DNA from 4 places in the Streptomyces sp. NBC_00212 genome. Region 1 is predicted to be linked to each of the others. Evidence: riboswitches for the same ligand, from Rfam matches in the RefSeq annotation. Region 1 holds a riboswitch; each other region holds the start of a gene.

Region 1 (4,184 bases):
TCCAACGAGTCCTCGGAGGAGAGCGCGAGTGCCTGGACGGTCAGGAATGCGGCACTGTACGCCTCAAGGTCTTCTCTCCGTTCGAGGTAGAGGCTACTCGTCAGATGGTCGATAACAACCACATCCAGATCTGAAATGGCCGGAAATGAAAAGATAATGAAAGGGCCGGTGAGGCCGACATAGCCGCCGTAATGGAAAGGGATGACCTGCAACCGCACGTGCGGCAGTGCGGCGAGCTGCAGCAAATGCCGTAACTGGTCCCGCATGGCCGCCGGGCCGCCCACTCGCCGACGCAATACCGCCTCGTCGAGCACCGCGCTGAGCACCAGCGGCGGATCGCCGCGCAGCACCTCCTGGCGGGCGATCCGCACCTCCACGAGCGAGTCCACCTTGTCCGACGGCAGCCCCCCGAGCGCGGCCCGCGTCACCGCCCGCGCGTACGCCGGCGTCTGCAAAAGCCCCGGCACCACCGAGGTCTCCAGCGTGCGAGCCGAGCGCGCCTGCGACTCCAGGCTGATGAAATCGCGGTACTGCGTCGGCAGCAGGCCCCGGTACGCATGCGCCCAGTCCACCCCGGCGCCGCCCGCCGAATCGGCCAACGCCTGCAAAAGCGCGCGGAGTTCGGGGTCGCGCACCCCGTACGCTTCGAGCAGCCGGGCCACGTCCGCCGGCTTCACGCCACTGCGACCGGTCTCGATCCGGCTCACCTTCGACTGGTGCCAGCCGACCAGACCGGCCGCCTCACCACTCGTGAGACCCGTGTCGTCGCGCAGCTTGCGCAACTCCTCGCCGAGCTTGCGTCTGCGCACCGCCGGCCCGTGCCCCATAGCCGCCTCCTTCGTCTCCGGCGATGGGTAAGTGTGAGCCCAAATACGGTCTACCGTCGGAGAGTTCACTGCTTTGAGCGACAGATATATGCATATCTTGGTGGATCGCACCCGAGACCGGCACGATGAGTGGCACTCTGACGCGAAGCACAATCCGAGGCCGATGTCGTCTTCGCGAGCGCTCAACCGCTACGAGTCTTCAAGCCGGCCCGGGTGGGAAAGGGACAGCGTCGCCATGGCAGACCACCTCGAAGCAACCCTCACTCTGCCGAGCGATCCCGCCTCGGTCTCCGCGGCACGGAGGTACGTCGCCGGGGTCCTTGCCGACTGGGGCCTGCCGACCGACGCCGAGGCCGCCGACACGATCCGCCTCATCGTCTCCGAGCTCGCCACCAACGCCGTGCAGCACACCTTCGGCCAGTCGCCCACCTTCACCGTGGACGTCCAGCTGGAGCGCGAGGAGGAGCTGCGGATCGGGGTGACCGACAGCCACCCGCGCTGGCCGAAACGATTGCCCGCCGCCGTCCAGCAGGACAACGGCCGGGGCATGGTGATCATCCGCTGGCTCGCGGCCGAGTGCGGCGGCCGGCTCTCGGTCGCGCCCACCGCGGACGGCGGCAAGACGGTCTGGATCGCCCTGCCGTGGACGGCGCCGGTCCAGAGCGGCTAGGGCCGCGCGTCCCAGACAAGATCCGCCGGACAGGCCCTAGAGACGTGCCGAGGGCGCCCGAGGGCGTCCCGGTGCGCGGGACACGCACCGGGACGCCCGGTCTGGCGGCGCGTCAGCCCACCCGCCCGTACAGGACGCTGTGGCTCCAGATCCGCTCCAGGCGGACCACCGTGCCGGCCTTGGGGGAGTGCCAGATCCTGCCGTTCCCGGCGTAGATCCCCACGTGGTACACCCGGCCTCCCGAGTGGAAGAACACCAGGTCCCCGGCCTTGCGGGACGAGGCCGAGACATGCCGGGAGCCGTTGTACTGCTGCTGGGCGGTGCGGGGCAGCTTGCGGCCCGCCTGCTTGAACGAGTAGAGCGTGAGCCCCGAGCAGTCGAACCGGTACGGGCCCGTGGCGCCGAACTGGTAGGGCGATCCCTTCTTCGACGCGGCCACGTGGAGCGCCCTGGTGGCCACGGCGGCGGCGTTCGCCTCGGGCGTGCTGCCCGGTGCCAGCGTCATCGCGCCCGTCACGGCGAGGGTGAGGGCACAGACGGTGCCGAGGCGGACCGCCAGCGACGAGACGTGTGTGTGCGCGGTCATGCGCAACCCTTCGTCAAACCGCCTGCGAAGGATGACCTGTCGGGTTCGGACTGGCGAAGACGCCCGGCCGCGCATGCGGCTTCACCCCGAGGGACGGCCGGGGTACGGCCCTCCCGAAGTACTCGGGTCCTCCACTCCTGCCGGTCCACTCTTGTCGACCAGTCGTCCGGAACGGCGGCAGGACTCGGCGTCCGCCCGGACCGCCCCGCCGCGGTGGCGGGGGCTTGTCGTCCTAGGGATCTTCACGCACCGACTGTCGGATTTACGGCCCGAAACGGCTTTGTGTGAGGGTGCTCACGACTGCCTGGTTCGGGTGGACAGGGGCCGTTCGGCGCTACTGCAAATGGGGCTGACGAGCCCTGTACCAGCAACGGAAGGATCGATTCAGCAGATTGTCCACGGCCCGTAAGCAACTCATAAGGGCCGGCGAAAGTAGCCGCCGGTGGGCCGAACGGGGGTAGCCCGTCTGGTGCGTTTCGTCGGCCCTATGAGCGCGTCGGGTATCCCTCGCGGTTCCGGGTGCACTCACCCCGTCGTCTGCGGGGGCACCGTGAGCCGCCCCGCGCGGCGCTCGCCGTCCAGGATCCGCAGCGCCCGCGTCAGCGTCTGCGCGTGTACATGGGCCTCCCCGCGCTGGTGCATCAGCGTCAGGGCCTCCTTCAGCGCGGCCGCCCGGCCGACCAGGGCCTGGGCGGCCCTGAGGGCGGCGTACGTGTCGTGGCCGTGCGCCGGATTGATCCGGCCGAGCAGGTCGACCACTTCGAGGTAGGAGTCGATGAATTCGGCCTCGGCGCGCGTCAGCGCGGGCAGCGGCGGCAGTTCCGGTGGCAGCACGGCGGTTCACCTCCCGCGCAGCGACGTCTTGCGGCTTTCGAGTACGTGATCGGCGAGCCCGTACGCCACGGCGCCCGCGGCGTCGAAGACCACGTCCCGCTCGATGTCGGCGGTCACCTGCTCCGGGGTCCTTCCCGTGTGCCGAGCGAGGAGTTCGGTCAACAGCACGCGCCCACGCAGGATTTCGGCCGCCTGGATCTCCAGATCGGACGGCTGCCCCTGCACCGCCTCCTCGATGGCCGGCTGCTGGAGGAGCACCCGGGAGCCGGGCTGTACGGCGCGCTTTCCGGGCGCGCCGGCCGCGAGCAGCAGCGCGGCCACCGAGCTCGCCTGGCCCAGGCAGAAAGTCTGCACATCGCAGGTGACGAACTGCATCGTGTCGTGGATCGCAGCCATCGCGGTGAGTGAGCCGCCGGGGGAGTTGATGTAGAGCGAGATGTCCCGGTCCGGGTCCGCGTGCTCCAGGTGCATGAACTGGGCCATCACGTCGTTGGCCGAAGCGTCGTCGACCGGGGTGCCGAGAAAGATGATCCGCTCCTCGAAGAGCTTGGAGTACGGATCGAGCGTGCGGATGCCCGAGGCGGTGCGCTCCTGGAACTCGGGCAGCACGTAGCGGGCGGCAGGGCGGTGGTTCATGACATACCTCTCCTCGACCGGAGGCTCCGAAGACCTCTGTAAAAAATGTACAGGACGTACAGAACCATGGTGAGGTGTTGTCCGGAGATCGCGGAGAAGTGGCAGGTCAAAGGGTGTTTCGCTGTCGGCGAGTGGGCGGTTTTGGCCGCCGAGGGCGGCGGGCCTTGGCTCAATAGGCCCTCTCCCGGCGATCTCCGCGGGTGGCTAGCGTGCGTCGGCGCGGGGGTCACCTGGGGAGAGGGCTCACTGAAGTGTTCTATTTCGCATTCCGTCTCGTGGTGCTGGTGCCGCTGCTGCGGTGGCTGTTCCGCCCGTGCGTCGAAGGGGCCGGGCGAGTACCCGAGGCAGGTGCGGTGATCCTCGCGGGGAATCACCAGTCGTTCACCGACCAGTTCCTGCTGGGCGTGACGCTCAGGCGCCGCCTCACCTTCCTGGCCAAGCAGGAGTACTTCACCGCGCCGGGCCTCAGGGGCCGGGCGACCGCGGCGTTCTTCCGTGCGCTCGGCCAGATCCCGGTCGACCGCTCCGGCAAGGACGCGGCACAGTCGGCGCTCGACACCGCGCTCCAGGTCCTGGGCGACGGAGGGGTGTTGGGGGTCTTCCCCGAAGGGACGCGGTCGCACGACGGGCG
Region 2 (4,184 bases), 760 kb from region 1:
GCCCAGCACCGCCCCGTCCGCGCCGTAGAGCGCCGCGCCGATCGGGATGCCGCCCTCCGCGAGGCCCGCTCGGGCCTCCTCGACGGCTGTCGTCAGCCATTGCCCGGCCAGTTGCCGTTCCATGTTTCCCGTCCCGCCGTCGTCCGGTGCGTGCGCGTGCCGGTTACTCCGCCGCCCGGACCCGCTCGTGGTGCAGGAGGACGACGCCGTTGCCGAAGGTGCGGGTCTCGACGAGGCGCAGCTTGTGCGTGTCGGCGTGCGAGGTCGAGAAGAGGCGCTTGCCGGTGCCGAGCAGGACCGGGTGGACGTAGAGGCGGTACTCGTCGATGAGGTCGTGGCGCCGGAACGTGGCGGCGAGATTCGCCCCGCCGATCACGAGGTCCCCGCCGGGGCGCGCCTTGAGCTCCTCGATCTCCGCCGGGACGACCTCGTGTTCGACCGTGGTGTTCCAGTCGGCCTTCTGGAGGGTCCGGGAGTACACGATCTTCGGCATCTCCCGCCAGATTCCGGCGAATTCGACCACCGGCGGGGAGGCGGAAGGGTCGGTGTCGGCGGTGGGCCAGTACTCGGCCATGAGCTCATGGGTCACGCGCCCGCTGATGAAGGCGCCCATGGGCCTGAGCTGTTCGTTGACGTACCCGTGCAGCTCGTCGTCGACCATGTGCCAGTCGATTTCGCCCTCGGGCCCCGCGAAAAAGCCGTCGAGAGAGACCGACATGGGAAGGATGATCTTTCTCATCGCAGTCACCTGCGCGACGATACGCCCGCCCTCGCCGACATTCCCGTCAAGGGCGCCCGCTCTTCTTCGTGTGTTTCAACGCCCTGCGCGCACTAGTTGTCGCCGGTGTTCGGCGCGGTCAGGGCGGCCAGGGCCGCCCCCTCGATCGTGGTCGTCGGCTTGAAGAGCGGGTCGAGGCCGCCCGCCGTCAGGATCCGCAGATGCCACGGCCGTACGCACACCACGCCGAGGTGGCCGTCGCGCGCCCGGATTCTCCGGTACGCCCGGCACAGCAGGGTGAGGGCGGCGCAGTCGAAGAAGTCGACGGGCCGCAGGTCCACGATCACGCGGGCACCGGCCGGCTGCGTGGCGGCGTCGAGGTGCAGCTGCACGCCGGGCGCGGAGGCCAGGTCGACGGTGCCCTGGACCTCGACCACCGTGAACCCCTGCATCAGGTACGTACGGGCGTTGCAGCACCGGTCCGGCAGCAGGCCCGGCGGAAGCGGAACAGGCGCCGAGACGGATGGCCGAGCGGTGGTTCCCATGGCAGCTCCCGGTCCAGAACTGTCCCCCGCGGGCGCGGAGGTACTCGGTTGTCGGGCAGTCACCGTGGTCCCGGGGTGACGCACTACCACCCTAGGAATATGGCCGCATGCAGAAACGTGCAGCCTTCGATTTGTTCACCCTGGGGGGTGAACGAAATTTGCGCCGCTCCCCGTTTGAACACCGCACACGGGGAGCGAAGCCGCTCCGGCACCCCTGCCTACCGACCTGCTGGAGTCGAAACCCCGTCGGCGGACGGCCAGTTGGGGTCGTCGGCTCGGTCGGCCGGGCGCCCTCCTCAAGCACCCGGCCCCGAGGACGGCCGTCAGTACGCCCCGAAGACGTTGTCGATCGAGCCGTACCTGTTGGCGGCGTAGTTGCACGCGGCGGTGATGTTGGCCACCGGGTCGTAGAGGTCCAGGGCCGTGCCGGGCACGTGGAAGGCGGCGAACGTGGGCTGGATGACCTGGAGGAGTCCCTTGGAGGGCGTTCCGGCCACCGCGTTGGAGTCCCAGTTGTTGATCGCGAGGGGGTTGCCCGACGACTCGCGCATGATGTTGCGGTAGATGCCGTTGTAGCTGCCCGGGATGCCGTGCTGGGCCATGATGTCCAGCGACTGCTTGATCCAGCCGTCCAGGTTGTTGGCGTACTTCGGCGCACTGGCCGTGGTCGCGGTGGTCGCCGTGGTGAGGCTCGTCGTGCGGGCCGAGCGGTCGGCACGGTCGGCCGAGGCGGCCCGGGCGGGGGCTCCCACGGTGAGCTTGAGGCCGGGCTGGATCAGGGCCGGGTTGCCGCCGATGACGCTCTGGTTGTCCTGGTACAGCTGCTTCCAGCCGCCGCTCACGTTGAGGGCGTCGGCGATCTTGGCGAGCGAGTCGCCGGCGACGACGGCGTAGCTCGTGGGGGCCGCCTTCACCGCCGTGACCGGCTTGGCCACCACGGTGGCGGCCGAGTGGACCGACGCCGGCGCGGCGGCGGCCGTGGTCGCGCCGATCACCGGAATGGCGAGTACGGCGCCGCCCGTACCGGCAGCGGCGAGGCCCCGGGAGAACGAGCTGGACTTGGGGCGGCGGTGCTTGCCCTTTGCAGGCATGGTGAATTCCTCTCCTTCGCCTGCGAGGTGAGCTGTCGGGTTCGGACGCGGAGATGTCCGGTCGCGGCGCAGGCGACTTCACCCCAGCCGTTCCGGAATCCGGATCGGCGGCTTACCTGGGTCCCCCGCTCCTGCCATACGTGTGTGGGAGGGTCCGGACGGCGGCAGGATTCGGCGTTCCATCCGGATTGACGGTGAACTTAAGCGAATAGGCCGAGTGGAAACAAGCTCAGAATTCAATGGGCGCGATCCGGGATATAGATCCACTTAAATCCACACCCGGCGACCACCCCGCCCGAGGCCCCCAACTCGCTTTCCGGCCAACCGAAATGACCCTGCCGGACCCGGGCCCCCATCACCCGGCACGTGACCCAATTCACTCGCCCGCCGAGCAACCAAACAGACCACCCACAAAAGAGGCGAGCCTCACTCAATAGCGGCCAATTCGGACATTACAAAACCCGGAGTGGCGGCGCCCCAAAATGCCCTATATTGGACAATCGGGCCCTCTCTTGTGTCCCACGCCACGCATACCGGCGACAGCACACGCCTCCCGGACGTCGTAGCCGTTTTAGATCCTGCTCACAGGCCCCTCTCCACGGTGGAGCCCGGGCGGCAGAGAGGTGGAACGGTGATCCGAGAGGGTGCGGAGTACGACGTCCTGGTGGTCGGGGGCGCGGGGGTGGACATCCGGCGGCCGTCGGCGGCCACGAGGTTCACCGCGCGCCGGGTGCCCGCCGGGGAGGTCAGCGGGGCGAAGGGGACATCGCCCTCGGCCGGCAGCTCGCGGACCTGTGAGCCGGGCCAGTCGTCGCCGACGCAGTCGATCACGCCGACCTCCAGCCCCAGTGCCCGCGCCCGAGGGCCACGTTCGCGCGGTGTGCCCGGGCCGCTCCTCGATCGGGCCGACCTGCACCAAGTCGGCGAGCGGAACCGGCAGGGAGGCGACGCGTACGACCCCGGACTGGCCGACCAGCACCGGGAGTTCGCGCTCCGCTGCGACCTCGTGTTCTTCAGCGCGGCGGCCGCGGGCGACAACACCCCCGCGCTGATGCGGGAGATCCTCCGCGAGGGCCGCGCGGACACAGTGGTCGCCACGGCCGGCGCCGAGGGCTCCTGCCTCCTCACCCGGGACGGCCGCTTCGGCGCGCTGGCGGGCACCCATGCCTGCACGGCTCCGGTGGCCACCGAGCCCATCTCGCGGAAAAGTCTGCTGGCGGCGTATCAGATCGCTTGAGATCATTCCGACGTTCGAGGTCGGGCATCCGGCGCCGAGCGCCCGGTGCCGCCAACTGGCGCCCTGAACAAGCCCTTATTACGCCGTATCAAGTCCTGTCAGGAAGAAACATGAACGCCATCAGCGAATTCAAGAACATTCCCCCGACCACGCTCGCCGACGTGCTGGGCCGCGAGCAGGTCATGGATATCGGCATTCGCCCTTTGTGGTCCCCGATGCCGCGCATCGCGGGTCCCGCATTCACCGTGCGGTGCCCCGCGGGCGACAATCTCATGCTGCACGCGGCCATCCACCGCGCGGAGCCGGGTTCTGTCATCGTCGTCGAATCGGGCGACCTGGACTACGCGCTCGCCGGCGGAAACGTGTGCGCCGTCGCCCAACGCCGGGGAATCGCGGCGTTCGTGGCCGACGGGGTCATTCGTGACCTCGCCGAGGTCCGCGAGTTGGGCTTTCCCGTGTTCGCCCGGGGTGTCATTCCCATCCCCGGAACCAAGAAGGCCGTGGCCCCGCTCAACGAGCCGGTGCGCTGCGGCGGGGTGCTGGTGAACGCCGGCGACATCGTGGTGGCCGACGAGGAGGGCATCGTGGTCACC
Region 3 (4,184 bases), 5.1 Mb from region 1:
AGGAGATCGTGCTGGCCTCCGACGCCGAGGGCGCGGACGTCGCTCTCGACCGGCTGGCCAAGCTGGTCGCCGAGGGTCTTGAGGAACTCCCCGAGACCGTCTGATCCGGTCGACGGCACGTCCCGTCACATCGAAGGACCGCGGAACCCGAATTCGGGCTCGGCGGTCCTTTCGTTTCCCAGTAATGCGCGTGCGGGAAACGAATTGCGGGCAGCGCGATGCGGCGCCCCTTATCGCCTTTCTTTGTATACGGCCGTGCTGTTAAGTGCGGGCGCTCGCGGTGTTTACGGCATGTTGCGAAGTCCTCACGGCCGCGGGCCCGCGCAGCCGATGGGCGGAAAAGGATCGCTCCGCGTGCAGGGCGGTGAGCGAACGGGCGCGTTCGGCGTCGCCGCGGGCCACCGCGTCGGTGATCGCGCCGAGTTCGGCCCAGGCCTCGGCCGGGCGGGCCGGCGCCTCGACCGCGTACATCCAGGCGACCTTGTGCCTCAACTGCGTGAGCAGCGCGATGAGTCCGGGGCTCGCGGAGGCCTGGGCGAGCGTCTCGTGGAACCAGCCGCCCAGCGAGCGCAGGTCCTCGCCCTGACCGCGCCGGGCCCGGTCCTGACCCAGCCTCACCAGGCCGCGCAGCACCTTGAGATGGGCCTCGCTGCGGCGGCCCGCGGCCCGGGCGGCGGCCAACGGCTCAAGCACCAGGCGGAGTTCGAGGAGGTCGGCCGCCTCAAGGTCGGTGGGCTCGGCCACGCAGGCGCCGGCGTGTCTGCGGGTGGTGACGAACCCCTCGGACTCCAGGGTGCGCAGGGCCTCGCGGACCGGGACGCGCGAGACTCCGTAACGGCGTGCGAGGACTTCCTCGGTGAGCCGGCTGCCGCGCTCATGGACACCCGAGACGATATCGTCGCGGATTGCCGTGCATACCGAATGCGCCGGAATGCGCATGGCCGAACCTCCGCCTTAATCCCCGCGAAACGCGGTCGGGCAATGCCTGTTCCGTGACTCTATGGCAGGCCTTGTTAATTCCCGGTGACGGGCCGGAACCAATGGATATCTTTTGGCCAATGCCGAAGGCCCCCGGCAGCATGCCGGGGGCCTTCGGTGTGCGCGCGGACGTCTTGGACCTCTTGGACGTCTCGTACGCCTCGGATGTCTCGTACGGCTCGTACGGCTCGTACGTCTCAGACGTTCACGCCGTGCGAGCGCAGGTAGGCGACGGGGTCGATGTCCGAGCCGTAGTCCGGGCCGGTGCGGGCCTCGAAGTGGAGGTGAGGGCCGGTGGTGTTGCCTGTGTTGCCCGACAGGGCGATCTGCTGGCCCGGCTCGACGGACTGGCCGACGGAGACCTGGATGACCGAGAGGTGGCCGTACTGGGTGTACGTGCCGTCGTTCATCTTGATCACGACGTTGTTGCCGTACGCGCCGCCCCAGCCCGCCTCGACGACGGTGCCCAGACCCACGGCGTGCACCGAAGTGCCGCTCGCCGCATGGAAGTCGATGCCGGTGTGGCTGCCGGAGGACCACAGCGATCCGCCGGTCTTGTAGCCGGTGGACACATAACTGTCGGATATGGGGGCCACGAAGGTGTTGAGGCGCTTGCGCTCGGCCTCGCGCGCCGCGCGCTCCTTGGCCTCGCGCGCCTCCTTGGCCCGCTGCTCGGCCTTCGCCTTCGCGGCGGCCTCGGCTTCCGCCTTCGCCTTGGCCTTCGCGGCGGCCTGCTTCTGCGCGTCGGCCTGGGCCCCCACCTGGTCGGCGATGGTGTCGCCGATGACGATGGCCTGAGTCAGGCCCGTGTCGGCGGCGGCGGACGGAGCCGCCATGGCCGGGGAGGCGAGGGTGCCTACGACTCCGGCGGTGGCGAGGGTGGCGATGCCCGCGATGTTCGCGCTGCGGCGCGTCATACGGCTGGGCGCGCGATGCTTCCCGGTGGCACGGGTGAACGCCATGAAGTGGCGGTGTCCTTTCCTTCCATCTCGCCTACCGGGTTAGCTGACGGGTTCGGAGCAGGAAGGTCTCCTACGGGCTCCTCCGCGGGCGGAGGCGTCCGATTCACCCCAGGGACTGAGTGGGTCCCCGGCTCCCCAGGCTCGCGCCTTCGGGGACTCGGCGATCACTGTCCGGTGCCGCGGCTGCGACGGGTGGTGACGGACAGCGGGACCGACGCTAGACGGCTGATCTTTCAATCACCAAACAGACACCGGTTTTTGTAGCGCACGCCACATGACAGACAGGCAACCTCCCCAACAAACCGGACATTGCGCCGAAGATCAGGAGGACCCCGGCAGCGCATCCGCCACCGGGGTCCCGTGACCCTCGGCCGTCCGGGTGCCTCGACGGGCCCGGACGGTTCCTCAATCAGCCTGCTACGACGGTCACTTCACCGATTCCGAGCGCCCTGACGGGCTCCTCGATCTGTGCCGCGTCGCCCACCAGGACCGTGACGAGCCGGTCGGCCGGGAAGGCGTTGACGACGGCCGCCGTCGCCTCCACGGTGCCGGTCTCCGCGAGCAGCGCGTACAACTGCGCCTGGTAGTCGTCGGGCAGGAACTGCTCGACCTGGTCGGCCAGCGTTCCCGCGACGGCCGCCGCGGTCTCGTACTTGAGCGGCGCGACGCCCACCAGGTTCTGCACGGCCGTCTCGCGCTCGGCGTCCGTCAGACCCTCGGCCGCCAGCGTGCGCAGCACCTTCCACAGGTCGTCGAGGGCCGGGCCGGTGTTCGGGGTGTCGACCGAGCCGCTGATGGCGAGCATGGCCGCACCGCCGTCCGGGCCCGAGCGCAGCACCTGGCCGAACGCGCGAACGCCGTAGGTGTAGCCCTTCTCCTCGCGCAGCACCCGGTCCAGGCGCGAGGTGAGGGTGCCGCCCAGGCAGTACGTGCCGAGCACCTGGGCCGCCCAGACCCGGTCGTGCCGGTCGGCACCGATGCGGCCGATGAGCAGCTGGGTCTGGACCGCGCCGGGGCGGTCCACGATGACGACCCGGCCGGTGTCGTCGGCGGTGATCGGCGGCATGGGGCGCGGCTCGGCCGTGTTGCCGGTCCAGTCGCCCAGGGTGTCCGCGAGGATCGCGTCGAGGTCGGTGCCCGCCAGGTCGCCGACGACGACGGTGACCGTCGTCGCCGGGCGCACGTACGCCTCGTAGAAGGCGCGCACCGCGGCCGCGTCGATGGCGGCGACGGTCTCCTCGGTGCCCTGGCGGGGCCGGGACATGCGCGCGGAGGCCGGGAAGAGCTCCTTGGAGAGCTGCTTGGCGGCCCGCCGGGACGGGTTGGCCTGCTCGTGCGGGATCTCGTCGAGCCGGTTGCGTACGAGCCGCTCGACCTCGGAGTCGGCGAACGCGGGGGCCCGCAGCGCCTCGGCGAGCAGCGAGAGCGCCTTGGGCAGTCGCGAGACGGGCACTTCGAGGGAGATCCGGACGCCGGGGTGGTCGGCGTGCGCGTCGATGGTGGCGCCGCACCGCTCCAGCTCGGCGGCGAACTCCTCGGCCGAGTGCTTGTCGGTGCCCTCGGTCAGGGCGCGCGCCATGATCGTGGCGACGCCGTCGAGGCCCTCGGGCTCGGCGTCCAGCGGGGCCGCGAGGAAGATCTCCACGGCGACGACCTGCTGGCCCGGGCGGTGGCAGCGCAGCACGGTGAGGCCGTTGGGAAGCGTGCCGCGCTCGGGGGCCGGGAAGGCCCACGGCGTGGCGGTGCCGGCGGCCGGCTGCGGGTGGAACTCCATGGTCACGACAGCGTCCGTCACTGGCCCGCCTCTTCCTCTTCGTTGCCTGCCTCGGGTGCCTCGGTGGGCTCGTACACCAGGACCGCCCGGTTGTCGGGGCGCAGGGTCGCGGCGGCGACCGCCTTGACCTCCTGTGCGGTGATGTCCAGGACGCGGTCCACGGCGGTCAGGGCGAGCTGCGGGTCGCCGAACAGCACGGCGTACCGGCACAGTTCGTCGGCGCGGCCGGCCACGGTGCCGAGCCGGTCGAGCCACTCGCGCTCCAACTGGGCCTGGGCGCGCTCCATCTCCTCCTCGGTCGGGCCCTCCTCGGCGAACCGGGCGAGCTCCTCGTCGACCGCGGCCTCGATGTCCGGGACGTCGACGCCGGCCGACGTCTTGACGTCCAGCCAGCCGAGCGAGGGGGCGCCGGCGAGCCGCAGCAGGCCGAACCCGGCCGCGACGGCGGTCTGGTCGCGGCGGACCAGGCG
Region 4 (4,184 bases), 3.2 Mb from region 1:
CGGCTGCGAGGACCTGGGGGAGCCCGTCCCCGTCAAGGGGGTGCCGGCCGCCGCGACCGCGGCCCCCGCGCACGGCTGCCGTCTGAACCGCGGCGGCTGGGTCGAGCTGCCGTGCGTGCCCGACCACGGCGCCAACCATCGCCACACCAGGGGAAGCTGCTCCCGGGGGCGCCCGGGGCCCCACCGCTGCCGCAGGCTCTGAGAGCCGGTGTCCGACCACCCGCTCGGGTGCGCCCGGGTCGCCCGGGGAGCCGGAAGGCGTCAGGCTGGACGGGTGCGGCAGCGAGCAGAGGGCGAAAGGCGCCTGGTACGGGCGCTACCCGTACTGCTGGTCGTCGTGGGCTTCATCTTCGACGCCTCGACCCCGCCCGACCTCACCGCCGCCGCGCTGTTCGCGGGCGCGCCGGTCGCCGCCGCCCCTTTCTACTCGGGCCGCGGCACCGCTCTGGTGGGCCTGGGCTCGGTGGCCGCCGTCGTGGCGCTCTGGTTCATACACGATCTGCCCAACCTGGGCGAAGGGTCCAGCGAGCTTTTCACCGTGCTCACGGTGGGCGCGCTCGCCCTCGTCATCAACCGCATCCTGCGCCGCAGCGGCGAACAGCTCGCCTCCCAGCGCGTCATCGCGGAGACCGCCCAGCGCGCCGTGCTGCCCACGCCCGCGGCCCGCATCGGCGGGCTCAACGTCGCCGCGCGGTACGAGGCGGCGCAGGCGGACGCCTTCATCGGCGGCGACCTGTTCGCCGTGCAGGACACCCCGTACGGGGTCCGGCTCATCGTCGGCGACGTGCGCGGCAAGGGTCTCCAGGCGGTGGAGGCCGTCGCCGTGGTGATCGGCGCGTTCCGGGAGGCCGCCGAGCAGGAGTCCTCCCTGGAGGCGGTCACCCAGCGCCTGGAGCGGGCGCTGGCCCGCGAGGGCACCCGGCGCGACCGGCTGGATGCGGTCGAGGGGTTCACCACGGCGCTGCTCGCCGAGATCCCGCGCGGCGACGGCACCGTACGCCTGGTGAACCGGGGGCACCCCGAGCCGTTCATGCTGCACGCGGACGGCTCCCTCGACACGCTCGTGCCGGCCGAGCCCGCGCTGCCGCTCGGCATGGCCGACCTCGGGGTGTGGCCGGACCGGGCGGACGTGCACCCCTTCCCGGCGGGCGCGACGCTGCTGCTCTACACCGACGGCCTGTCCGAGGCGCGCGACGGCTCGGGCGTCTTCTACGACCCCGGCGCCCGGCTGCGCGGCGCGATCTTCCCCGGCCCGGACGAGGTCCTGGACGCGCTCGTCGACGACGTACGCCGGTACACGGGCGGCGGCGCCAGCGACGACATGGCGCTGCTCGCGGTGGCCCGCCCGGCCGAGGGCCAGCCGGAGCGGCGCCGCACGGTGAGGATCGTGAAGTAGCTCGGTCACCGCGACATGAGGGCGTCACGGTGTGTGCCCGAAGGGTCTCCCTGCGCATAACAATTGACACACCGTCAGGAATTGGGTGTGACGAGGGTGGCCCTGAGAGGTTGTCAACTCGCCCGGTTTAAACCGGCTATGGGGTACTAAGTCCTGGCCAGGACCGTTAACGATCAGTGGGAACGGCTTGGATTCCACCCCCGCCGTCTATTAACGTTCGATAACGCAGCGCGGTCGTCCCAGCCGCCGCAAAGGCGGCACCGTGCGCATGCGCCGAATCCCGCGAGGGAACCGGGGAACCACCAACGTGGGGTGAATCGGGCGTCCGTCATGGGCACTCGTAGGAGACCTTCCTGCTCCGAACCCGTCAGCTAACCCGGTAGGCGAGAAGGAAGGAAAGGAGCGCGCCCTCGTGGCGTCCAACGAGCCTGCCCTCGACACCCCCACATCTCCGGTTTCGCTGTACGGGGACGTACCCGGCGAGAACGAGAGCTGGGAGGAGTGGGACCCGACCGAGGAGTCCGTGCGCCCGGTCCGCGGCCGGCACCGGGTGGCCAAGCAGCGCGGCGGGCTCGCCCGCAGCTCCACCGTGCTGGGCGTCGGCGTCATCGCCGCGGTCGGCGCGGGCGGCATGGCCACCGCGCAGACCAAGCCGCCGGTCTCCATATCGCTGCCGGACTCCATATCCGAGAGCCTGCCCGACCTCGGGTCGCTGCCCGGCGTCGGCGAGCTGGTCTCGCACGACAGCCCGGACGCCCCGAAGACCGCCGCCGCCAGGGCCGATCAGAAGATCGCCGCCGCGCCGCTGACCATGACCGGTCTTTCCACGAGCGAGGCCGAGCAGGGCGCCACTGACGCGGGTGAGGCGCTGCGCGCCCGCATCCTCCAGCAGGCCGAGCAGCAGAAGGCCGGTGCGATCGCCGAGGCGAAGGCCGCCGCGCAGAAGGCCGCGGCGGAGAAGGCGGCCGCCGACGCCAAGGCCAAGCAGGACGCGGCCGCCGCCAAGGCCGCCGCCGAGAAGAAGGCGGCCGAGGAGGCAGCGGCCAAGAAGGCGGAGGAGGAGCGGCTGGCCAAGCTGGCCGCGAGCTACTCGCTGCCGGTCGGCTCGTACACGATCACCTCCACCTTCGGCGAGGCCGGCTCGATGTGGTCCTCCGGCCACCACACCGGCCTCGACTTCGCGGCCCCCACGGGCACGCCGCTCAAGGCGATCCACTCCGGCACGATCAAGTCGGCGGGCTGGGCCGGTGCGTACGGCTACCGCACGGTGATCACGCTGGATGACGGCAGTGAGCTCTGGTACTGCCACCAGTCGTCGCTGGCGGTGAGTGTGGGGCAGAAGGTGTCCACGGGGGATGTCATCGGCCGCGTCGGTGCGACCGGCAACGTGACGGGCCCGCACCTCCACCTTGAGGTGCACACGCCTTCCGGCACGGGCATCGACCCGATGACGTGGCTCCAGTCGAAGGGGCTGAACCCCTAACCCCGCTTTCGCCCTCGGGCCGTGCGTGGTTGCTCGCGCAGTTCCCCGCGCCCCGAGCAGGGTTGTCCTTGGGCGGGGTGCCCCGGAATAGCCGTCCCCGTATGGGAGTTGATCACCCCATGACCTCTCTCCGTACGCTCGGCAGCTCCGACCTCTCCGTCTTCCCCCTCTCCCTCGGCGGCAACGTCTTCGGCTGGACGGCCGACCAGGACCAGTCCTTCGCCGTCCTGGACGCCTACACCCACGGCGGCGGCAACTTCGTCGACACCGCCGACCTGTACTCGGCCTGGGCGGAGGGCAACTCCGGCGGCGAGTCCGAGACGATCATCGGGAAGTGGCTGGCCGCCCGCGGCAACCGGGACGACGTGGTCGTGGCCACCAAGGTCGGCGCCCTGCCCGGGTACAAGGGCCTGGCCCCGACCAACATCAAGGCCGCCGTGGAGGAGTCGCTGCGCCGCCTCGGCACCGACTACATCGACCTGTACTACACGCACTTCGACGACCCCTCCGTCCCCGTCGAGGAGATCGTCACCGCCCTCGACCAGCTGGTGCGGGACGGCAAGGTCCGCGCGCTCGGCGCCTCCAACATCAGCCCGGAGCGGCTCCAGGAGTCCCTGGACTTCTCCGACCGCGAGGGCCTCGCCAAGTACGCGGTGCTTCAGCCGCACTACAACCTGGTCTCGCGCGGCACCTACGAGGGCGCCCTCCAGGAGACCGCGTCCCGCGCCGGCCTGGCCGCCGTCCCCTACTTCGCGCTCGCCTCCGGCTTCCTCACTGGCAAGTACCGTCCGGGCCAGTCGGTGAACAGCCAGCGGGCCGAGGGCGCGGGCCAGCACCTGGAGACCGAGCGGGGCCGCAAGGTGCTCGCCGCGCTCGACCGGATCGCCCAGGAGACCGGCGCGGAGATCGCCACGGTGGCGCTGGCCTGGCTGGCCGCCCGGCCGACCGTCGCCGCGCCCATCGCCTCGGCCCGTACCGTCGAGCAGCTCCCGGCGCTGCTCGCGGTCGCCGACCTGGAGCTGACCGACGCACAGCTCTCCGAGCTGACGGCCGCCTCAGCGTAGGTACGGGTTGTACTGCCCCGGGCCCCCGGCCGGGCCCGGCTGCCCGTAGGGAACCTGCGGAACGTAGGGAGCGTACGGCGCGTACTGCGCGTGCTGGGTGTAGGGGTGCGGCGGGCCCGGCTGCGGGGGCAGCCAGATCCGGCCCGTGGCCCCCGCCGCGTACAGCAGCGCCGGGCCTGCGACCGGCTTGCGCTCCCACAGATGGTGGAGCAGCTCCTGCTCGCGGGCCGCGAAGTCGGGT

Evidence for each region. Region 1 has a riboswitch for cyclic di-AMP ahead of OHA17_RS33630 (C40 family peptidase). Riboswitches for the same ligand answer to the same signal wherever they lie in the genome.
Region 2: linked by a shared signal. The riboswitch ahead of OHA17_RS37200 (transglycosylase SLT domain-containing protein) and the one ahead of OHA17_RS33630 (C40 family peptidase) in region 1 are both predicted to bind cyclic di-AMP.
Region 3: linked by a shared signal. The riboswitch ahead of OHA17_RS10440 (M23 family metallopeptidase) and the one ahead of OHA17_RS33630 (C40 family peptidase) in region 1 are both predicted to bind cyclic di-AMP.
Region 4: linked by a shared signal. The riboswitch ahead of OHA17_RS18805 (M23 family metallopeptidase) and the one ahead of OHA17_RS33630 (C40 family peptidase) in region 1 are both predicted to bind cyclic di-AMP.

What each region holds. Positions count from the first base shown of each region.
Region 1 covers NZ_CP108115.1:7,366,870-7,371,053, forward strand. The annotation lists gene OHA17_RS33620 (helix-turn-helix transcriptional regulator) at 1-827, opposite strand, end outside; gene OHA17_RS33625 (ATP-binding protein) at 1,063-1,497, shown strand; gene OHA17_RS33630 (C40 family peptidase) at 1,610-2,083, opposite strand; cyclic di-AMP (ydaO/yuaA leader) riboswitch at 2,087-2,270, opposite strand; gene OHA17_RS33635 (hypothetical protein) at 2,609-2,917, opposite strand; gene OHA17_RS33640 (ATP-dependent Clp protease proteolytic subunit) at 2,924-3,553, opposite strand; gene OHA17_RS33645 (1-acyl-sn-glycerol-3-phosphate acyltransferase) at 3,805-4,184, shown strand, end outside.
Region 2 covers NZ_CP108115.1:8,127,281-8,131,464, reverse strand. The annotation lists gene OHA17_RS37215 (nucleoside deaminase) at 1-123, opposite strand, end outside; gene OHA17_RS37210 (dihydrofolate reductase family protein) at 164-739, opposite strand; gene OHA17_RS37205 (anti-sigma factor antagonist) at 832-1,263, opposite strand; gene OHA17_RS37200 (transglycosylase SLT domain-containing protein) at 1,587-2,354, opposite strand; cyclic di-AMP (ydaO/yuaA leader) riboswitch at 2,359-2,541, opposite strand; gene OHA17_RS37195 (hypothetical protein) at 2,937-3,185, opposite strand; gene OHA17_RS37190 (hypothetical protein) at 3,235-3,591, shown strand; gene OHA17_RS37185 (RraA family protein) at 3,702-4,184, shown strand, end outside.
Region 3 covers NZ_CP108115.1:2,293,025-2,297,208, forward strand. The annotation lists gene OHA17_RS10430 (HPr family phosphocarrier protein) at 1-104, shown strand, start outside; gene OHA17_RS10435 (GntR family transcriptional regulator) at 262-939, opposite strand; gene OHA17_RS10440 (M23 family metallopeptidase) at 1,176-1,940, opposite strand; cyclic di-AMP (ydaO/yuaA leader) riboswitch at 1,954-2,113, opposite strand; gene OHA17_RS10445 (M16 family metallopeptidase) at 2,350-3,714, opposite strand; gene OHA17_RS10450 (M16 family metallopeptidase) at 3,732-4,184, opposite strand, start outside.
Region 4 covers NZ_CP108115.1:4,120,570-4,124,753, reverse strand. The annotation lists gene OHA17_RS18815 (hypothetical protein) at 1-202, shown strand, start outside; gene OHA17_RS18810 (PP2C family protein-serine/threonine phosphatase) at 275-1,396, shown strand; cyclic di-AMP (ydaO/yuaA leader) riboswitch at 1,658-1,797, shown strand; gene OHA17_RS18805 (M23 family metallopeptidase) at 1,809-2,879, shown strand; gene OHA17_RS18800 (aldo/keto reductase) at 2,999-3,943, shown strand; gene OHA17_RS18795 (PrsW family intramembrane metalloprotease) at 3,935-4,184, opposite strand, start outside.